Regions from separate parts of the Marinobacter metalliresistant genome, predicted to be linked through region 3. Evidence: predicted binding sites of a transcription regulator. Region 3 holds the regulator's gene; each other region holds the start of a gene.

Region 1 (7,067 bases), 1.0 Mb from region 3:
CAGCCTTGGCGCGTGCCTCCGACAGTTGGCCAGCCAGCGCATCGAACCGGCTGCGCTGGCTGGCCAGTTCCGCTTCCAGCTGTTCCAGGCTGCCTTCTCCCCCTTCCAGTTCGGCCAGTTCGGCGCTCAGGCGCTGGTGCAGTTCCGGCAACTCTTCCGGGGTAATCCGGTGCTTCCGCGCCATCTGGTAGATGGCGCTCAGCCGTTCTTCCACTTCTGCCAGCCTGGCAGGATCCGCCTCGTAATCCTCGACAAAGTGGCGCAGGTTGTCGCCGGCTTCGCTGATCTGGATCTGGGCCTCGTTCAGCATCTGGATGGTGTCGGCCAGTGCCGGCACGTCTACCGGAAGCTGTTCCAGCTGCTGCAGGGCCTGGCGGACCAGATCGGCGGCGCTGGTCTCGTCTTCCGTGCACAGCAGGGCAGCCTGATGGCTGTTGTGCAGAACCGTGTCCGCCTGGCTCAGCTGTGCCTGTTCCTGTTCCAGCTGCTCCTGCTCGCCACTTTCCAGTGCCAGGCGGTCCAGTTCTTCCACCTGGTAACGCAGCAACTGAAGCTTGGCTTCCGCTTCATCGGCGTTTTGCTGCCGTTCGATCAGGCGCTGGCGGATCTGGTTCCAGGTTTTCCACGCCTCCCGGGTATCGGCGGCCAGGGCCTCGGCGCCGGCAAACTCATCCACCAGTTTGCGGTGTGTTTCCTTGCGCAGCAGGGACTGGTGCTGGTGCTGGCTGTGGATGTCCATCAGCACGCCGCCAAGTTCCTTGAGGTGATTCAGCGGGCAGGGCTGGCCATTGATATAGGCGCGGGAACGGCCGTCTTTGCTGATAACGCGGCGAAGTATACAGTCATTTTCATCATCCAGCTCATGCTCTGCGAGCCACTCGGTTGCCTCGGGGATGGTGGATACATCAAATGTGGCCGTGATGTCCGCGCGCTTGGCTCCGTGGCGAACTGCGCCGGCATCCGCACGGCCGCCCATGGCCAGGCCCAGGGCATCCAGCACGATGGATTTGCCGGCGCCGGTCTCGCCGGTAAGAGCAGTCATGCCTTTGCTGAACTGGAGTTCCACCCGTTCGGCGATGGCGTAGTTGGAAACCGTGAGCTGGGTAAGCATGCAGATAACCTCCGCGACTTTCTGAAAACCGGTTGAGCAGTCTTATATTACTGTTCGATGCTGTGAATACATACAGTAACTGTGAATATATACAGGGTTTTTCCTGTTTGCAAACCTGTGATGTGATTTTCTTCAGGAATGCAGGCGCCGGTGGTTGAAACCTGAAAGCGGGGCCCCATATCCGTTCGCAACGACATTTTTCCGGCGCGCTGCGGCCGGAGCCCATGTTCAACCGGCCACAGAAAAGAAGGCCGCTGAAGACCAAGCAGGAGTAGCCATGAGCACTGATGAGAACCGCAACGAGCACGAGGAGCTGAACGAAGCCCTTGAGGCTGCCAAAGAGGAAGCCCGGACGGCTGAAGAGGATTCCACCGAAGGCGAAACGTCTGAGGTGGATGCGCTGAAGGCTCAGGTTCAGGAGTTCCAGGAGCAGATGCTGCGCTCCCAGGCCGAGATGCAGAACGTGCGCCGTCGTGCCGAGATCGATGTGGAGAAAGCCCACAAGTTTGCCCTGGAGAAGTTCGTCAAGGAGCTGTTGCCGGTTGCAGACAGCCTGGAAAAGGCGGTTGAGAGCACCGAAGGCCAGGAAGAGTCCGGCGAGCTGGTGGCTTCCATTCGGGAAGGCGTGGAAATGACGCTGAGCCTGTTCATGTCCAGCCTGAAAAAATTCAATGTTGAGCCGGTTAACCCGGTGGGCGAACCGTTCGACCCCCGGCAACACGAGGCCATGTCCATGGTGCCGGCCCCGGACGCCGAACCCAACAGCGTGGTGGCCGTAGTGCAGAAAGGGTATCTGTTGAATGGCCGTGTGGTACGTCCGGCCATGGTGGTCGTCGCCAAAGCAGAAGATGCACCAAAAATTGATGAGCAGGCTTGAAAAGCCGATTAAAGCGCCAATATAGCCATTAAATAGCGACAGCGGAGGCCGGGCCTCCGGGAAAGCATTCAGAAGAATTGGAGTGACTCAATGAGCAAGATTATCGGTATAGATCTGGGAACGACCAACTCCTGTGTAGCCATCATGGATGGCGACAAGGTCAAGGTTATTGAAAACGCCGAGGGTGATCGCACCACCCCGTCCATCATCGCCTACACCGACGATGGTGAAACCCTGGTTGGCCAGTCAGCCAAGCGCCAGGCGGTCACCAACCCGAACAACACCCTGTACGCCATCAAGCGTCTGATCGGTCGTCGTTTTGAAGACGACGTGGTTCAGAAAGACATCAAAATGGTGCCGTACAAGATTGCCAAGGCGGACAATGGTGACGCCTGGGTAGAAGTTAAGGGCGAGAAAATGGCGCCGCCGCAGGTGTCTGCAGAAGTTCTGAAGAAGATGAAGAAGACTGCGGAAGACTACCTGGGCGAGAAGGTAACGGAAGCGGTTATTACCGTTCCGGCGTACTTTAACGACAGCCAGCGCCAGGCCACCAAAGATGCGGGCAAGATTGCCGGTCTGGATGTGAAGCGTATCATTAACGAGCCGACCGCGGCTGCCCTGGCCTATGGCATGGACAAGAAGAGCGGCGATCGCACCATCGCAGTTTACGACCTGGGTGGTGGTACCTTCGATCTGTCCATCATCGAGATCGCGGACGTGGACGGTGAGCACCAGTTTGAGGTTCTTGCCACCAACGGTGACACCTTCCTGGGTGGTGAAGACTTCGACCTGAAAATCATTGAATTCCTGGCAGACCAGTTCAAGAAAGACAGTGGCATCGATCTGCGTGGTGATTCCCTGGCGATGCAGCGTCTGAAGGAGGCTGGCGAGAAGGCCAAGATTGAGCTGTCCAGCAGCCAGCAGACTGACGTTAACCTGCCGTACATCACCGCGGATGCGTCTGGTCCCAAGCACATGAACGTGAAACTGACCCGCGCCAAGCTGGAATCCCTGGTGGAAGACCTGGTTCAGCGCAGCCTTGAGCCCTGTAAAGTGGCTCTGCAGGATGCCGGCATGAAGGCCGCCGAGATCGACGAGGTTATCCTGGTTGGTGGTCAGACCCGTATGCCGCTGGTGCAGGAGAAGGTAAAAGAGTTCTTCGGCAAAGAGGCTCGCAAGGACGTCAATCCGGACGAGGCCGTGGCCATGGGTGCTGCTATTCAGGCAGCCGTGCTGTCCGGTGATGTGAAAGACGTTCTGCTGCTGGACGTAACCCCGCTGACCCTGGGTATCGAAACCATGGGTGGCGTGGCGACTCCGCTGATCGAGAAGAACACGACTATTCCGACCAAGAAGTCGCAGACTTTCTCTACAGCGGAAGACAACCAGACCGCCGTAACCATTCACGTGGTTCAGGGTGAGCGCAAGCAGGCTGCCCAGAACAAGTCCCTGGGCCGTTTCGACCTGGCCGACATTCCGCCGGCCCAGCGCGGTGTGCCGCAGATCGAAGTCACCTTTGACATCGATGCCAACGGTATCCTGAACGTGTCCGCGAAGGACAAGGCCACCGGCAAGGAACAGTCCATCGTGATCAAGGCTTCTTCCGGCCTGAACGATGATGAAATCGAGAAGATGGTTCGTGACGCCGAAGCCAACGCTGACGAGGACCGCAAGTTCGAAGAGCTGGTCCAGGCCCGCAACCAGGGCGACGCGATGGTGCACGCCGTTCGCAAGACTCTGAAAGAGGCAGGCGACAAGGTCAGCGACAGCGAGAAAGAGTCTATCGAAGCTTCCATCAAAGAGCTGGAAGAAGCTCTGGAGGGTTCCAACAAGGAAGACATCGAGGCCAAGACCCAGAAGCTGACCGAAGTCTCTTCCGAGCTGGCCCAGAAGATGTACGCAGATCAGGCCGAGCAGGCACAGCAGGCTGGTGGGCAGGAAGATGCCCAGGCAAAGCAGGCTGACGACGCCGTGGACGCCGAGTTTGAAGAAGTGAAAGACGACGACAAGCGATAAATCTGAAGTACATCAGGCAGTTGGAAAACGCGGGGGCATCTCCGCGTTTTCCGCGTTTAAAAACAGGGTTTTAACAGCATGGCCAAGCGCGATTATTACGAAATTCTCGGGATTTCCCGGGATGCGGACGAGAAGGAAGTCAAGCGAGCCTATCGAAAGCTCGCGATGAAGTACCACCCCGACCGTAACCCGGACGACAGGGAAGCCGAGAACAAGTTCAAAGAGGCCAGCGAAGCCTACGAAATACTGGCGGACCAGTCCAGGCGGGCGGCGTACGACCAGTTCGGTCACGCCGGCGTAGATGGTCAGGCCGGTGGTGGGTTCGGAGGCGGCGGAGCCAGCTTCTCCGACATCTTTGGTGACGTATTCGGCGATATCTTCGGTGGTGGCGGCGGCCGTGGCCGCAGCACCCGTGGCGCCGACCTGCGTTACACCCTGGAGCTGGACCTGGAAGAAGCCGTCAAAGGCAAAACCGTCCAGATCAAGATTCCCGGACATCGCGAATGTGAAGTGTGTGGCGGCAGTGGCGCCGAAAAAGGCTCCCGCCCGGAAACCTGCGGTACCTGTAAGGGTATGGGGCAGGTACGTATGCAGCAGGGCTTCTTTACCGTGCAGCAGGCGTGTCCCACCTGCCGCGGTTCTGGCCAGATCATCAAGAACCCCTGCCAGGCCTGTCATGGCCAGGGTCGGGTTCAGGAAGAAAAGACGCTCTCTGTTAAAGTGCCGCCCGGCGTGGATACCGGCGACCGTATCCGCCTGTCCGGTGAAGGCGAAATGGGGGTCGATGGCGGACCTCCCGGTGACCTGTACGTACAGATCGCCGTGCGCGAGCACTCCCTGTTCACCCGTGATGGCCGCAACCTCTACTGTGAAGTGCCCATCAGCATCGTGGATGCGACCCTCGGCGGTGAGCTGGAAGTGCCGACCCTGGATGGCCGCGTGAAGCTCAAGATTCCGCCCGAAACCCAGACCGGCAAGCTTTTCCGCCTGCGCAACAAAGGCGTTAACCCGGTTCGTGGCGGCCCCGCAGGCGACTTGCTGTGCCGGGTGATTGTGGAAACACCGGTAAACCTGACCAAGCGCCAGAAAGAGCTGCTGAATGAGTTCCAGAAGACCCTCGATGCCAGCAACGGAAGCGATCACGGCCCCAAGAAAACCTCCTGGTTTGAGGGTGTGAAGAGCTTTTTCGACGAAATGAAATTCTGACGGGCCAAGCTCTTAGGGTTCAACAAGGGTTAAAAAGGGAAAGCGAGCATGAGGGTAGCAATCATCGGCGCCGCCGGGCGCATGGGAAAAGTGCTGATCGAGGCCGTTGACGGTACCGAAGGCCTTGAACTCGGTGCCGCCGTCGTAGAGCCGGGCAGCAGTCTGATCGGTGCCGACGCCGGCGAAATGACCGGCCTTGGCAAAACCGGCGTGAAAATGGCCGGCAGCCTGGCCGACGTGAAGGATGATTTCGATGTCCTCATCGATTTCACCTTCCCGGACCTGACCCTGGAAAACGCCGAGTTCTGCAAAGCCAGTGGCAAGATGCTCATCATTGGCACCACTGGCATGTCCGACGCCGAAAAACAGCAACTGGCTCTGACTGCAGAATCCACACCCGTGGTGTTTGCGCCTAATATGAGCGTCGGCGTTAACGTCGTCCTCAATCTGCTGCGCACTGCCGCTGCGACCCTGGGTGACGACTACGACGTCGAAATCATCGAGGCCCATCACCGCCACAAGAAGGACGCTCCTTCTGGCACCGCGCTTCGGATGGGTGAGGTTGTCGCTGATGCCCTTGGTCGCGATCTGAAAGAATGTGCCGTCTATGGCCGCGAAGGTTTTACGGGTGAGCGTACTCGCAGGGAAATCGGTTTTGAAACCATCCGTGCCGGTGATGTGGTGGGCGATCACACTGTGCTGTTCGCTACCGAAGGTGAGCGCATCGAAGTGACCCACAAGGCCAGCAGCCGGATGACCTTTGCGAAGGGCGCCATGAGGGCGGCGCTCTGGCTGAAGGGTAAGCCGGCCGGACTTTATGATATGCAGGATGTTCTGGATTTGAAGTGAGGGCTTTTCCCGTGGACAAAAACCGCCATATTTTTTACAATGAGGCGGTTTAACTGCACCAAGCGTAGCTTTGAAAAACGCCCAGGGAACAAAAACCGTTCCCGGCCTACAAAAAAGCGGGACGGAGTTCTGACTCCCTCTCGCTTTTTTGCGACCTGAATTTGCGCTTGCGTTCCTGTTCGTGACGAACCGATACGCCACTCGATGAGGATACAAGCCTTGAGCACACCAGCAATCCTTGCACTCGCAGACGGAAGCCTGTTCTACGGCAGCGCCATTGGCGCTGACGGAGAAACCAGTGGTGAAGTGGTGTTCAACACCGCCATGACCGGTTACCAGGAAATCCTGACCGACCCGTCCTATTCCCGCCAGATCGTCACCCTGACATACCCGCATATCGGCAACACCGGTGTGAACGAAGAAGACGTCGAGTCAGATCGCATCCAGGCCGCCGGCCTGATCATCCGGGATCTGCCGCTGCTGGCCAGCAACTGGCGCAACAAGGGAAATCTGGACGACTACCTGCGAAGCAACAACATTGTTGGGATCGCCGGCATTGATACCCGCCGCCTGACCCGGATCCTGCGGGACAGGGGCTCCCAGAACGGCGCCATCGTGGCTGGCGAAAACGCGACTGCCGAGCGCGCACTGGAGCTGGCCAAAGCCTTCCCCGGCCTCAAGGGCATGGATCTGGCGAAAGAAGTCACCTCCGACAGGATCCGGTCCTGGAGTGAGACCGAGTGGACCCTGGGCGAGGGCTACGGTGAGCGGAAAGAAGCAAGGTTCAAGGTGGTTGCCTGGGATTACGGTGTAAAGCTGAACATCCTGCGCATGCTCGCGTCCCGTGACTGCGACATCACCGTAGTGCCGGCCCAGACCCCGGCCTCGGAAGTGCTGGCGATGAATCCGGACGGTGTGTTCCTGTCCAATGGCCCGGGGGATCCCGAGCCCTGCGATTACGCCATCACTGCCATTAAAGAAGTGCTGGAAACCGACATCCCGGTCTTT
Region 2 (7,067 bases), 1.4 Mb from region 3:
GTTTGTTGACCCTGCCGGTAACGCCTTTCAGCAATCCCTGATGCTGGCTGGGGTCCATTTCCTGCTGGCGATGCTCTGGCAGTGTGGCCTGGCCTGGGTGGTGGTGAGTTTTCGGAGCCTGGGCGCGAATGCGCGGCTGAAGCGAGTGCTGAACGGGCTCACTGGCGGATTCTTTGTGGCCATGGGGGCGAAGCTGGCAAGCACCTGAGGCTTCCGGACACTGGGCAGGCAAAGAAAAAGGGAAGCCTCGGCTTCCCTTTACATTTAGTTACATTCAGTTCCGGTAAATCACTTCTCCAGATACTGGAGCTTGTTCGGCTTGCCATCCCATTCTTCGGCATCGGGCAGCGGATCTTTTTTCTCGGTGATGTTCGGCCATTTGGCGGCCAGATCGGCGTTAATCTCCACAAACTGGACCTGATCGGCAGGCAGCTCGTCTTCCGAGAAAATGGCTTCGGCCGGGCACTCAGGCTCGCACAGGGCGCAGTCGATACATTCATCCGGGTCGATTACCAGAAAGTTGGGGCCTTCGTAGAAGCAGTCTACCGGGCAGACTTCCACGCAGTCTGTATATTTACACTTGATGCAGTTATCAGTAACGATAAACGCCATAGTCAGATCCCTGGTCCAGTGGTCGGTCAGTCTCATCAGGAGCGCCGTCGTGGGCGCCACCGTTATGTTTTAGTGCGCGATATTGTAGGGAGCGACCCGCATAGCCGCAAGCGTTGGGCTGCTATAACCTTATTACACAGATCAATTTTCCGCTATTTCTTCATCAGGGCCTTCAGCTCGTACAGCCGATTCATGGCATCCCGGGGAGTCAGGCCGTCCAGGTCCAGCTCTTTGAGCGCTTCTTCCACGGCGCTCGGCTCAAGACTCGCGAACATATCGCCCTGGTAAGCCGGCTCACTCACATGCTTTGGAACGTTGCCGTGTGGTGCTTCACTCTGCTTATCATGAGCAGCGCCCGCCGGTGCCGCAGGCGTTGCGCTGCCCTCAAGGTGAGAAAGCTGAGTTTTGGCGTTGCGGATCACATCCTGGGGCACGCCGGCCAGCTTGGCCACCTGAAGCCCGTAGCTCTGGCTGGCCGGGCCATCATGAACGTTGTGCAGGAACACGATGCTGTCGTCGTGCTCTGTGGCCGTAAGGTGCACGTTCACCGCGTGTTGCAGCTCATCCGCCAGTTGCGTAAGCTCGAAATAATGGGTGGCAAACAGGGTGTAGCAACGGATTTCCCGGGCCAGGTGCTCCGCGGTGGCCCAGGCCAGCGACAGGCCATCAAAGGTACTGGTGCCACGGCCAACCTCGTCCATCAGTACCAGGCTGTGTTCGGTAGCATTGTGCAGGATATTGGCGGTTTCGGTCATTTCCACCATGAAGGTGGAGCGGCCACCGGCGATGTCGTCTGAGGAGCCCATCCGGGTGAAGATCCGGTCTACCGGGCCGATTACCGCGCGGTTGGCGGGCACGAAGCTGCCGGTATAGGCGAGCAGGGCAATCAGCGCAGCCTGGCGCATGTAGGTGGACTTGCCGCCCATGTTCGGGCCGGTGATCACCAGCATGCGTCGCTGGGTGTCCATCAGCAGATCGTTGGGTACGAAAGGTTCATCCAGTAATTGCTCGACTACCGGGTGGCGGCCTTCCTCAATGTCAAAGCCTGGCGCTTCACTGAATTCCGGCGCTGAAAAACGAAGTGAGGTGGCCCGCTCCGCAAAATTGCTCAGCACATCCAGCTCAGCCAGGGCCTGCGCCGCATCCTGTAGCGGCGCCAGTTGACCGGCTACGGTTTCCAGCACGTCATCGTACAGCCCTTTCTCCCTGGCCAGGGCACGGCTCTTGGCACTCAGGGCCTTGTCTTCGAATTCTTTCAGTTCCGGGGTGATGAAGCGTTCGGCATTCTTCAGGGTCTGCCGGCGGATATAATCTACCGGGGCCTGATCGGACTGGGCCCGGCTGATCTCGATGTAATAGCCGTGAACCCGGTTGTAGCCCACCTTCAGGGTGCTGATTCCGGTGCGTTCCCGCTCCCGGGTTTCCACATCCAGCAGGTACTGGCCGGCGTTCTCGCTGATGTTGCGCAGTTCGTCCAGTTCCTCGTCGAAGCCTTCCTGGATGACGCCGCCCTCCCGGATAACCACGGGCGGGTTATCAATGATGGCCCGTTCCAGGAGATCCGCCAGTTCGGGGTATTCGCCGATGATGGTGGCGAGTCTGACGATGTGGTGTGAGTTCACCGGTTTCAGCGTCTCCTGAAGATCCGGCAATGCCTGGAAGGCATCCCGCAGGCGGGCGAGGTCGCGCGGGCGCGCAGATCGCAGGGCTACCCGGGCCAGTACCCGCTCAATATCGCCAACGGCTTTCAGCAGATCGTGCACCGGCTCGTAATGAAACCCGTCGAGGAGTGCGGACACCGCCTGTTGGCGCTGGCGGACAATCTCCACATCCCGCAGCGGCCGGTTCAGCCAGCGCCGAAGCTCCCGCCCGCCCATGGAGGTTGCGGTGCGATCCATCACCCAGGCCAGGGTGTACTGATGGCCGCCCATCAGGTTGGTGTCGATCTCCAGATTGCGGCGGCTGGCGGCATCCATTATGACGGCTTCATCCCGTCGTTCGCGGGTAAGCTTGCGAATATGGGGCAGGGCGGTGCGCTGGGTTTCCCTGGCATACTGCAGCAGACAGCCGGCGGCACAAACCGCGAGATTCAGGTCCTCACAGCCGAAACCGGTCAGGTCCCGCACCTGCAGCTGCTGAGTGATCACCCGGCGGGCGGTGTCCAGTTCGAACAGCCAGGGTCCCTGGCGCCGGATTCCGGTAAAGCCTTCCAGTATTTCCTGATAGGGGAAGTCCTCGCTGATCAGGATTTCCGCCGGTCGCAGCCGCTGGAGTTCTCCTTGCAGGGCTTCCAGGTTCTCCAGCTCAGACACGGCAAAACGACCGCTGGAAATGTCCAGAGAGGCAAAACCAAACTGTTCCCGGTGGTTATAGATGGCCACCAGCAGGTTGTCCCGGCGGTCTTCGAGGTAGGCATCGTCACTCAGGGTGCCCGGTGTAACGATCCTTACCACCTGTCGGTCGACCGGTCCCTTGCTGGTGGCCGGGTCGCCAATCTGTTCGCAGATGGCGATGGATTGACCTGCCCGGACCAGGCGGGCAATGTAGCCTTCAGACGAGTGATAAGGAATGCCCGCCATGGGGATCGGGTTGCCCCCGGACTGGCCCCGGGCGGTCAGGGTAATGTCCATCAGCTCGGCCGCTTTCTTGGCGTCTTCGTAGAAGAGCTCGTAGAAATCCCCCATGCGGTAGAACACCAGTTCATTGGGGTGCTGACCCTTGATCTTCAGGTATTGCTGCATCATTGGGGTGTGCTTGGAAAGATCGGTCTGAGCTGCTGACATGGACGGGTCCGGATTGCCTTGCTTTGGATGAAGGCGTGAATTGTAAGAAAATAACGGCCGTGATGAAACGAAGGAGGTCATTATGCTGGCCAGCGATCACGAATTGGAAGAGGCGGGTAACCGCCTCGGTGAACGGCTGCTGGAACTGGAGCGTACTGTTGCAACAGCCGAAAGCTGCACGGGTGGCTGGGTTACCAAGGTGCTGACCGACCGGGCTGGTTCCTCGGCCTATGTGCTGGGTGGTCTGGTAACCTACAGCAACGACGCCAAGCAGGCCCTGCTGGGGGTAACCCGGAAGTCACTGGATGAACACGGTGCGGTCAGCGAACCGGTTGTGCGGGAGATGGTTGCCGGTGCCCTGGCGGCCACTGGCGCAGGTGTGGCTGTTGCCATCAGTGGCGTGGCTGGCCCCGGAGGGGGAGGCGAGGAAAAGCCCGTTGGTACCGTCTGGTTTGCCTGGGGCAGTACCCCGGCTGACACTGTAGCGGTGGTCAGGCACTTTGAGGGGGACCGGGACCAGGTCAGGCGACAGGCGGTTCTCTTTGCCCTTCAGGGGGTTAACGGGTTTGTGGATGAGCACTGACGGCTTTCACATCAAGAGGGGTTGGTCTCCTTTGCCGGTTATGTTTTAATACTGTTCAAATATACAGGGAATTGGCTGGTTACACTGTACGGATTCCCGATTCACTATTACGCTGCCGGAGTCCTCACGGCTCCGGTGGCCAGGGCGACAGAGGGTTTTGCACTGATGGAAGACAACCGCAAGAAAGCATTGAGCGCAGCACTTGGCCAGATTGAGCGCCAGTTCGGCAAGGGCGCCGTGATGAAAATGGGCGACCAGCCCCGTGAAGCCATTCCTGCGGTCTCCACGGGCTCCCTTGGGCTGGATGTTGCCCTGGGTATTGGCGGCCTGCCTTACGGTCGTATCTGTGAGATTTACGGTCCGGAAAGTTCCGGTAAAACCACATTGACCCTGCAGGTGATTGCCGAGGCCCAAAAGGCCGGTAAAACCTGTGCCTTCGTGGATGCTGAGCATGCCCTGGACCCGATCTACGCCGAAAAGCTGGGTGTCAACGTAAACGAGCTGCTGGTGTCCCAGCCGGATACCGGTGAACAGGCGCTGGAAATCTGCGATATGCTGGTTCGCTCCAACGCGGTAGACGTGATCATCGTCGACTCCGTTGCCGCCCTGACGCCGAAAGCGGAAATCGAAGGTGAAATGGGCGATAGCCACGTCGGCCTTCAGGCACGGCTGATGTCCCAGGCGCTGCGTAAACTGACAGGTAACGTCAAGCATGCCAACTGTCTGTTGATCTTCATCAACCAGATCCGTATGAAAATCGGTGTTATGTTCGGCAGCCCCGAAACCACCACCGGCGGCAACGCCCTGAAGTTTTACTCCTCCGTGCGTCTGGATATCCGCCGCATTGGCTCGGTAAAAGACGGCGATGAAGTGGTAGGCAATGAGACCCGGGTGAAAGTGGTCAAGAACAAGGTGTCACCGCCGTTCAAGCAGGCTGAATTCCAGATCATGTACGGCAAGGGCATTTACCACATGGCCGAAGTGCTCGATATGGGCGTGAAAGAAGGCTTTGTTGACAAGTCCGGCGCCTGGTATGCCTACAAGGGTGACAAGATCGGCCAGGGTAAGGCTAACGCCTGCAAGTTCCTGGAAGAAAACCTGGATATTGCCAACGAAATCGAAGCTGCGGTGCGTGATAAGCTGATGCCGAAGCCGGTCTCCAGGAAAGAAGCCGTTGAGGCACCGGCGGAAGCCAGCGGCGAATTGCTCTAAGCATCTGCGGGGGAGGTATGGATAGCAAAAAGAAACTGCTCATTGTTGCCCATGCGCCTTCCCCGAATACCCTCAAACTGAGGGAAGCTGTGGAGCAGGGTGCTTGCCATGAAGACGTCGGGAACGTTGAAGTAACAGTCCTTGCTCCCCTGGATGCCGGCCCTGAGGATGTTCTTGCCTGCGACGCGATCATCCTGGGTACCACCGAAAACCTCGGGTACATGAGCGGGGCTTTGAAGGACTTCTTTGATCGCAGCTACTACCCCTGCCTGGAGAAAACCCAGGGTTTGCCCTTTGCCTACTACATCCGGGCTGGTCACGACGGCACCGGTACCAACCGGGCGATCGAAAGTATCACTACCGGGTTGCGCTGGAAACGGATTCAGGACCCGCTGATCTGCCGGGGCGAATACCGGAATGAGTTCGAGGAACAGTGCCGGGAGCTGGGCACGTATGTGGCTGCCAGCCTGGATGCCGGGCTTGTCTGACGACGCGGAAATGGCTTAGCTGGCGAACCGGTTATAGAAGCCTTCGATTCGTGACAGGGCGTTGTCCACCGCTCGTGAATACCCTTTCTTGTCCCGGCAGTAGCTGAACTGCACGCTGATGCGATAACCGGTCTGAAACGGCTGGCAGTCCACCACCCGGGCGCATACCCTCGATTCACTGATGTACTTGCCGTCAAAATCCATGAATAGCCGGGCGCCCGGATCCACTGGCCTGGGGCACAGTATTGCCATGCCGTAGCGGTTAAGATCCAGACAGGTGGCGGGTGTGGCGGGCTTGCCACGGCTAAAAAAGCCGCGCTCCCGAAGTTGAACCTTCAGGCAGGAAGCGGGATAACGATCCTTGATTCTGCGATCTGCGGAATCACTGGTCATACGCTGGCATCCGTTGCGTGCATTGTATTTTTTGCCGGGAGATGAAGTGTAGTTCCGGAACAACTGCCTGAAAAATGAACGCTGGCAAAACTGTGAACTGACCAACAAATTCCTGCGCATTGTGCGCAACCCCAGAAATCTGCTCGCTGAACGCGACATGGCCGACTGCAGAATCTACAATGACCGGCCAATGAGTCAACCGTTACAGGACCGAACCTTGAAGTCACTGTCCCTGCACCAGCTTTACAAAGCCTGTGTTCTGAAAGATCTGCCATTCAAAACCACCAGGCAACTGGAACCTCTGGCCGAAATCGTGGGCCAGAACCGTGCCCAGGAAGCCGTGCGTTTTGCCCTGGCGATGCCCCATGGCGGTTACAACGTGTACGCCGTTGGCCGAAATGGCCTGGGCAAACGCACCATGATGCTGCGTTACCTGGAGCACCATGTGGATACCGATCAGCAGAGCCATGACTGGTGCTATGTAGCCAACTTCGAGGAGCCCCGTATTCCTAAGCTGTTGCAGCTTCCGGCGGGCAAGGGGACCCAGCTTAAGCAGGATATGGAAAAGCTGATGAGCCGCCTGGTAAAGGTGATTCCCCAGACCTTCGACAGCGACAGTTTTCTTGAGCGCTCGGAACAGCTGAAGAATGAATACGGCAAGAAACAGGAAGATGAACTGGAAAAAGTGGCTGCCCAGGCCAAACGCAAAAAAGTCAGCCTGACCGTGACCACGCCCGGCGGTTACCGATTGGTTGCCATGAATGGCGAGGAACCTCACACCGTGGAATCCTTCCAGGCGCTGACAGACGAGCAGCGTGACAAGTTTGAAGACATCATCAACAAGCTGGAGAAAAAGCTTCGGCAAGCCCTGCGCAAACTTGCTGACTGGGAACAGGAATACGCTGACAAACAGCAGGCGCTGAATCAGGAGACCCTGGAGAGTATTTCGGGCCATCAGGTTGATGAGCTGATCGAGAAGTACAAGGATCTTCCCGA
Region 3 (7,067 bases):
TTCTCGGAAGAAGCGCGGGAAATGATGGAAGACCGCGACCTGTCCGTTGCCAAGGCGATGATCGCCGCGGGTATTGAAGCTGTCGGCAATGTTGCACACGATATCGACTGGGAAGACGACGAACTGGACGCCCCGGACGCCCAGCCCTCCTACACCCTGCACTGAGCGATTAACGCTGCCTTAACACCACACCGTGACTGTTACCCTGTGCGGACGCCTTTTGCAGGGAATTGAAGGCGACACGGCCCAGTTTCCGGGTCCACATGACAACCGCATGGCAAGTACCTGCGCTCAGGGCGCGCTCAGCCAGTTCCTGCGCAGGGTATTCCGTGGTTGAGCGGAGCACCAGCAGCTCTCCGGCAATAATCCCGTGCATCGTCTGCCATTTGCTGACCAGCGCTTGAGGTGGGTCAATCCACGCCAGCCAGCGGTTCTCCTGGTTCAATTGAGTCAGCATAGGCAGCAGCAACTGGAAGTTTTCCACCTGCCCCTGCGGCAGGATAATTTCAGTCACATTTCCGGCAGCAGGCGCTTCCGTGGCGTCCGGGGTGCGTCGGGCGCGAATGACGGAACGCCGCTCGCCGGCGGCCGCTGCCGGCACTGAACAGGACAGAGCGTTGTGTTGGTATGCCAGATTCTGGTTAAAGCTCAGTTGTTCCATAATTCACCCGTTTCTCAATAAATCCGTGGTTATCCGGCCTGATCAGTGAAGATCAGAGCGACGGATAACACCCACACCCAGACCTTCAATGAACAGTTCCTGTTCTTTCAGGTCTACTTCGATGGGCGCAAACTCGTCATTCTCGGCGATCAGGTAGACTTTCGGGCCTTCCTTGCGAAAACGCTTAACCGTGACTTCATCACCCACCCGGGCAACGACCACCTGGCCGTTATGGACATCCTGGGTGCTGTGAACCGCCAGCAGATCGCCGTCCAGAATACCAATGTCCTTCATGCTCATACCCCGTACCCGGAGCAGGTAATCAGCCGGTGGTGAAAAGAACTCCGGCCGAAGGGTGCAGTGATCCTCAATGTGCTCCTGCGCCAGTATCGGACTGCCGGCGGCCACTTGACCAATCACCGGCAAACCCAGATCCTCTTCTGCCTCGGGCAGACGGATGCCCCGGCTTGCCCCGGGCACCATTTCAATGGCGCCCTTGCGGGCCAGCGCCCGCAGGTGCTCTTCGGCGGCATTGGCTGAACGAAAACCCAGCTCGGCCGCAATTTCTGCCCGGGTGGGCGGATAGCCGGTCTCGTCAACGTATCGGCGGATGATGTCCAGTACCTGGGACTGCCTTGCTGTAAGCTTCATTGAGCGACTCCGCTTGATCAGGGCCGGTATGTCCGTTTTCAAAGAGGGGTGCCCCGAGGGGCGCCGGCCAACCTGTTTTTATATACAGTCATTTGACTATATACAGTGTTTTATCCAGTGTAAAGTCGACACCCTGATTTTCTTGCCAGTGCTTAAGGATGACGATCAATGCCGGTGTGATATGGTGGGGCCATGACTCACTACCTACCAGGGAGCACCATGACACGGACCAAGGCCTGCAGGATGCCCGATGTTCTGAAAACCGCGGATGGAAAGGAGCGCAGGGTTGGCGTTGAAATTGAAATGTCCGGTCTGGGCTACGACGAACTGGTGGCTCTTGCCGCAAAGCTTCTGGGAGGAACACCGGTCCTCCGGTCGCGGTACGTGACAACACTGAAGACAGAGCTGGGTGAATTCACGATTGAACTGGATTCCGCCCCCATCAAGGAGCTTGATCTGGCCGATGAGCGGCTTCCCCGTTCGATTCGGGAACTGGGCGGCCAGGCCATGGATGTGATCGATGCCGCCGCGGAACGGATCGTGCCACTGGAAATCATCAGCCCGCCGCTGCCATTTACCAGTCTGGAAACGGTCGAATCTCTGGTCGATAATCTCCGCGAGGCCGGCGCCCTTGGCAGCCGTGAGGCGATCTACTTCGCCTTCGGCCTCCAGCTCAATCCCGAGCTGCCGGACCTCAGGCCGGCAACGCTGGTGCGTTATTTCCAGGCCTTCACCCTGCTGTACGACTGGCTCAAGGCCAGGCACCAGCTTGATGTCAGCCGCAAGTTCACGACCTATATCGAACCCTGGCACAGCCGATATACCGAACTGCTCATGGAAGACGACTACCAGCCGGAACTGCCGCAGTTGATGGACGATTACCTGGAGTTCAATCCAACCCGGAACAGGGCCCTGGACCTTCTGCCCCTGTTTGCCCATCTCGATCATGAACGGCTGGATCGCCACGTTCGGGACCCGAGAATCAAAAGCCGGCCAACCCTGCATTACCGGCTTCCGGATTGCGATATCAACAACCCGGGCTGGCATTTCTCATCCGTTTGGAATGACTGGGTGGTGCTCGAACAATTAGCCAGCAATCCGGACGATCTGTCGGAGATGCGCGCTCTGTTCCGTGAAGGCGGTAAACTCAACCTGCATAATCTGACCCACAGCTGGCAGGAAACCACCGAAGACTGGCTGGCCAGGAAGGGCTATGTCTGAGCCGCCTGAAACCCCCGGCCGGGAACCGGAAATACCGGGACTGACCATCGGCATCAGCGGCCCCGCACGAAAGAGCCTGGCACATCGGCTGATCGGCCTCGGCCTGAGACTGCATGGTGCCCGGACCTACTACATTCGTCCGGGCTCCCGGGTGGACGTCTCACTACTGGACGGACTGGTGCTCTCCGGCGGCACCCATGTTCATCCGGAGCGCTATGGCCAGGAGTCGCAGGTAACCGCGCGCTATGATCGCAAACGGGATGCCACCGACCAGGCGCTGCTGGAGCAGGCGGAAAGAATTGGCATACCTGTGCTCGGCATCTGCCGCGGCGCCCAGTTCATCAACGTTTTCCACAACGGATCCCTGTGCCAGAACGTGACACCTCTGCGAGTGAACACACGGCATCGCCCTCTGTTGTTACCACTACAGACGGTTCGTCTGGTTGAACCCAGCCGGCTACGGCAGGTGATGGATTCCCCGGTGATCGGTGCCAACCGGATTCACAGCCAGACCATCAAGCGCCTGGGCCGAAACCTGCGCGTTACCGCCGTCGACAACGATCTGTTTGTTCAGGCCATTGAAAACACTCGGGGCCAGTGGCTGATGGGCATTCAGTGGCATCCGGAGTATTTGCTTTACCACAGTGGGCACAGACGCATCTTCCGCAATTTTGTGGACGCCGCCCGCCGATTCAAACTGGCACGCCTGGAACCGGATACCGGCGAGGCCTGATATCAATGCTGTATGCACAGGAGGAACTTCCATGGCCGGACGGAACCAAGAGTCCCGTTGTCTTCTTACCCTGGCACTGATGGTGCCGGCTCTGACCCTGGCGGGGGAAGTCACCCTTACCGGCGAGGGCAGTGTTCGCTATGAGCCGGACAGTGCACGGCTTCAGTTTACCGCCAGCGCCGAACATGCACTCCCGCGGAAGGCGACGGAACAGGTGGCGGCTCTGGTGGCCCAATGGCGAGACGGCATCCGCCGCTATCGGGACCAGCTCGGGGAATATTCCGACTCCACCGTCCACCTTTATACCCGCACCCTGCCCCCCGAAGCACGGGGCGAAGATCCGCAAAAGCAGGCCGTGGCCTCCCAGACCATCAGCTTCAGCATCAATGACCTGACGCTGCTTAACCCCTTGTTGCAGCAGGCTCAGGCCCTGGGACTGGACTATAGCCTGGGGCCACACCAGTTTTTCCACTCCGATGAAACGGGCCTGGAACAGGAGGCATTGGCCAGGGCCATTGCCGACGCCAAAGCCCGCTGCAGTTTCGTGGCAGGCCAGTTGGACCAGACCTGCGGGGATGTCGTAACCATCAACGTCAATGGCGGCCATCGTCCCGTGCCAATGATGATGGCGGAAGCCAAAGCAATGTCGGATACTGTATCCAGCGTGGGTGAACGGGAAATCCGGGCTTCGGTCAGTGCCACCTTTGAGCTGGACTGAGCTCAGAAATCCCGGGTATAGAAGATATCCAGAGAAGCCGCCAGACCACTGGCGGCTTCCAGGTAAATATTCTTGCCAAGGTCATACCGCAGCGCGACGGTAGTAATCGGCTCGAAAATCCCCACGCCATACCGGACACTCAGTTCATCGGTCAGATAGCCACTGGCCACCACCGATGTCTGCTCACCCGAACCCTCTGCCTCGAGCGTCAGTTGTCGAATGCCAAACTCCTCACCAATCTGCCCTGTAACCTTGTTCGCCTGGGTCAGCCCCAGCGACAGCGCCGCCCGGCTCATCTGCCCCTCATCGCCCCGGCTCTGGGGTGCCCTGCCCAGAATGACATAGGACAGCGCGTCTGTCTGCGGCATATCGGGATTGGAGAAGACCTCCGTCTCGGGCGACTGCACGGGTCCGCTCAGGCGAATGCCGGCAACAACCGTATCAACGGTCCGCACTGCTTCAATGTCCAGATAAGGCTGGGTCAGATTACCGACAAACAGCAGTCGGGCCCGCCTCAGCTCAAGCTCCTGACCATAAGCCTCGTACTGGCCATTAACCAACTGAAGTGTGCCGCGCGTGTCCATGTCATTACCGATCCGCAGAGTTCCCTCAAGATCACCGGTTACCCCGAATGCCGCGAACGTGACCTTGTCTTCGCCCACCACAACCTTGACATCCATGTTCAGGGAGCGAACAACGGGCGCCTCCCGTTCAACCCCCACGATGACTTCATCCTCCGACACCGAAACCGCCTGCGCCGGCAATCCCTTGATCTCAATAGTGCCTCTCGGAACCCCAATGGCTCCGGACACCTGAAGGGAGCCCTCCCGGAACGCAATAGTGAGATCAGGCTCCACCTCCAGTTGGGCATAGGGCTCCAGGTTAAACGGCAAACGGCTGCCGGAAATGGTGATTTCACCCCGGGGTGCCTGCTGCCAGTCAAACTCACCATCGATGATCGTCCGGCTTCTGGAATTACTTTGAATCCGGCCGCTGAGCTTGGCGGAATAGCCCGCAAAATCAAGGCTGGCAACCACCTCTTCCATTGGCACTGGTAGCCGGGGATCCGACACCCTGCCGTTGGTCAGGTGCAGCACCCCGTTTACAGCGGGTCCCATCAGGGGGCCTGAGATACGGCCTCTCCCATCCACCCGGCCGGCAACTTCCTGGAGTCCCGAGAGCAGACCGGCGAGGGCAATATCGAGCCCGTCGAGCTGGAAGGTTCCGTCGACAATACGATCTTCCGAGTTTGGATCCATCGCCATATCGAGGGCAAAGTCACCCAGCTTCGGGCCGGAGAGACGGGCCGCCAGACTGGCCTGCCCGGGCTTGAGACCAACCTCAGTTGTCAGCGCATCATAGGAGAGGGACTCCCATTCACCATCCACCAGCAACTGAAACTCGCCGTCTCCGGCATCAAGGAAGATCCGCCCATCAGGTCCGGCATCGGTCGTCGTAAAATTGACTTCTCCGTTTATCCGGGCATTCCAGCGCAGGGTCTCCGGCAGCAGCGGCGCCAGGGCCTGCGCCGGGAACCGGTCTATACGATAGGCAAGACGGGGCACGGGAAGCAGTGTCTGATCGTCAGCACAGACCGCGCTCTGCTGCCAGCGCCAGCAGTGATTGCCAAAGGTAAGCTCGCCTCCTGCGCTGTAGTCCAGAGCCGCCGGCGATTCCAGTTGCCAGCGCTGGGATTGCCCGGGAAGGGCGATAACACCCGTGGACAGCGCCCCCTGCCAGGTCCTCCAATCCGCCCCGGCGCCACCCTCAAATCCGAGCTCCAGATTTGCCTCGGTGTGGCTGGCGCTGATGGTCAGCCTGTGCTGTTCCTGTTTGCCACTCGCTTCCAGGACAAGCGTTTCCAGTTCCTGCCCGAATGCGCGGAGGTTACCCGCCTCCACCTGGCTCATGAGCCGAAGGCCAGATTCGAGGCGCGCCTCCAGATTCAGGTTTTCTAAAGAGAATTCGTCCCGCCAGCGCAGGTCACGGGCATTTGCCGTCAGCTCTCCGGTCGGGTCTTCCAGCGTACCTCCTGCCTTCAGCTTCGCCTCCAGACGCCCCGCCAGGCCGGACAGTAATGCTTCGGGCTCTGGCATGCTCAGGGCCAGGTCACCGCGAATGGCGTTGCCCCAGGTCCCACTACCCTCTAACCGGTTGTCGCCTATTAACATTTCCAGGCCCGACAGCTCCCAGCTTCCTGAGGAGGTATCAAGGCGGCCTGCCAGGACAGCCGGATGGGTGCGCCAGTCACCCTCCAGGCTCCAGCTCGCATTCATGGCGGGGATCGAACCGTCCCGGAACTGCCCTTCGGTAGTTACATCACCGCTGAGACTGGCTTCGAGAACCGGCATCCAGTACCCCGGATTGAATCCCTCAAGCCGAAGCGCCGCCTGCCAGGCAAGGGGCCCGGAAAAATTCACCGAGCCATTGCCGGTCAGGGAACCGGCGCCGGTGCTGACCATCAGATCGGTCAGTGTGGTTTGTTGCGTGTCGCCGTCTACGGTAGTCGATATTTCGGCGCTGCCCTGAGGGCCATCAACACCTGCGGTCAGTTCCGCGTGGTAGCTTCCCTCGCGCCAGGACGCCGAGCCATCCAGCGAGCGAAGCAAAACCGCTGGTGGTTCAAGGCCGGGAACCAGGGTATACCAGGGAAACCCGCGCAATCGTAAATCCGCATTGGCAGCCAGGCCCTGGCGCCAGTCCACAGTACCTGTCGCCACTACGGTATCCTGATCTGTCCCGGCTTCCCTGTCAGTGGCCAGCTCAATACGGATATTCTTTGCACTCCGAGCAGTCACCAGGCCCTCCAGAGAAAGCTGCACCGGTCCGGTTGTACCTGGCAGTCTGGCCTGCCCCAGGGTACGGAAGCCTTTCCGCAGACTGCCATTGGCTTCGACAAACCAGTCCTTGAGCGTGAGGGTCGCGGGCAGCGCCTCAACCGCCAGGAACTGCTTCGAAGTCACCCTGATCCGCGCTGGCAGCGCCGGATCAAGCGGCTCGACTTTGCCCGACAGTTCGGCATCCAGATAACCACGACTGCTGCCCGTGACCATCAAATCCCGGACGCTGCCCGAAAGCGTGGC

What was found. Region 3 encodes LexA, which represses DNA repair genes until DNA is damaged. Its sites were predicted from a motif close to CTGTNTNNNNANACAG; they were not measured.
Region 1: a site for LexA is predicted at 1,191-1,206, ahead of recN (DNA repair protein RecN). Genes of this name have one in related genera too.
Region 2: a site for LexA is predicted at 4,030-4,045, ahead of recA (recombinase RecA). Genes of this name have one in related genera too.

Annotation. Positions count from the first base shown of each region.
Region 1 is NZ_CP101118.1:2,191,771-2,198,837, reverse strand. It holds gene recN (DNA repair protein RecN) at 1-1,111, opposite strand, end outside; gene grpE (nucleotide exchange factor GrpE) at 1,389-1,988, shown strand; gene dnaK (molecular chaperone DnaK) at 2,079-4,004, shown strand; gene dnaJ (molecular chaperone DnaJ) at 4,083-5,210, shown strand; gene dapB (4-hydroxy-tetrahydrodipicolinate reductase) at 5,259-6,059, shown strand; gene carA (glutamine-hydrolyzing carbamoyl-phosphate synthase small subunit) at 6,279-7,067, shown strand, end outside.
Region 2 is NZ_CP101118.1:4,200,015-4,207,081, forward strand. It holds gene NLK58_RS19625 (LysE family translocator) at 1-208, shown strand, start outside; gene fdxA (ferredoxin FdxA) at 289-612, opposite strand; gene mutS (DNA mismatch repair protein MutS) at 765-3,395, opposite strand; gene NLK58_RS19640 (nicotinamide-nucleotide amidohydrolase family protein) at 3,478-3,978, shown strand; gene recA (recombinase RecA) at 4,144-5,190, shown strand; gene NLK58_RS19650 (flavodoxin family protein) at 5,208-5,678, shown strand; gene NLK58_RS19655 (PilZ domain-containing protein) at 5,694-6,071, opposite strand; gene NLK58_RS19660 (ATP-binding protein) at 6,289-7,067, shown strand, end outside.
Region 3 is NZ_CP101118.1:1,177,503-1,184,569, forward strand. It holds gene NLK58_RS05485 (hypothetical protein) at 1-165, shown strand, start outside; gene NLK58_RS05490 (SulA-like leucine-rich domain-containing protein) at 170-661, opposite strand; gene lexA (transcriptional repressor LexA) at 704-1,312, opposite strand; gene NLK58_RS05500 (amidoligase family protein) at 1,532-2,533, shown strand; gene NLK58_RS05505 (gamma-glutamyl-gamma-aminobutyrate hydrolase family protein) at 2,526-3,266, shown strand; gene NLK58_RS05510 (SIMPL domain-containing protein) at 3,298-3,984, shown strand; gene NLK58_RS05515 (translocation/assembly module TamB domain-containing protein) at 3,987-7,067, opposite strand, start outside.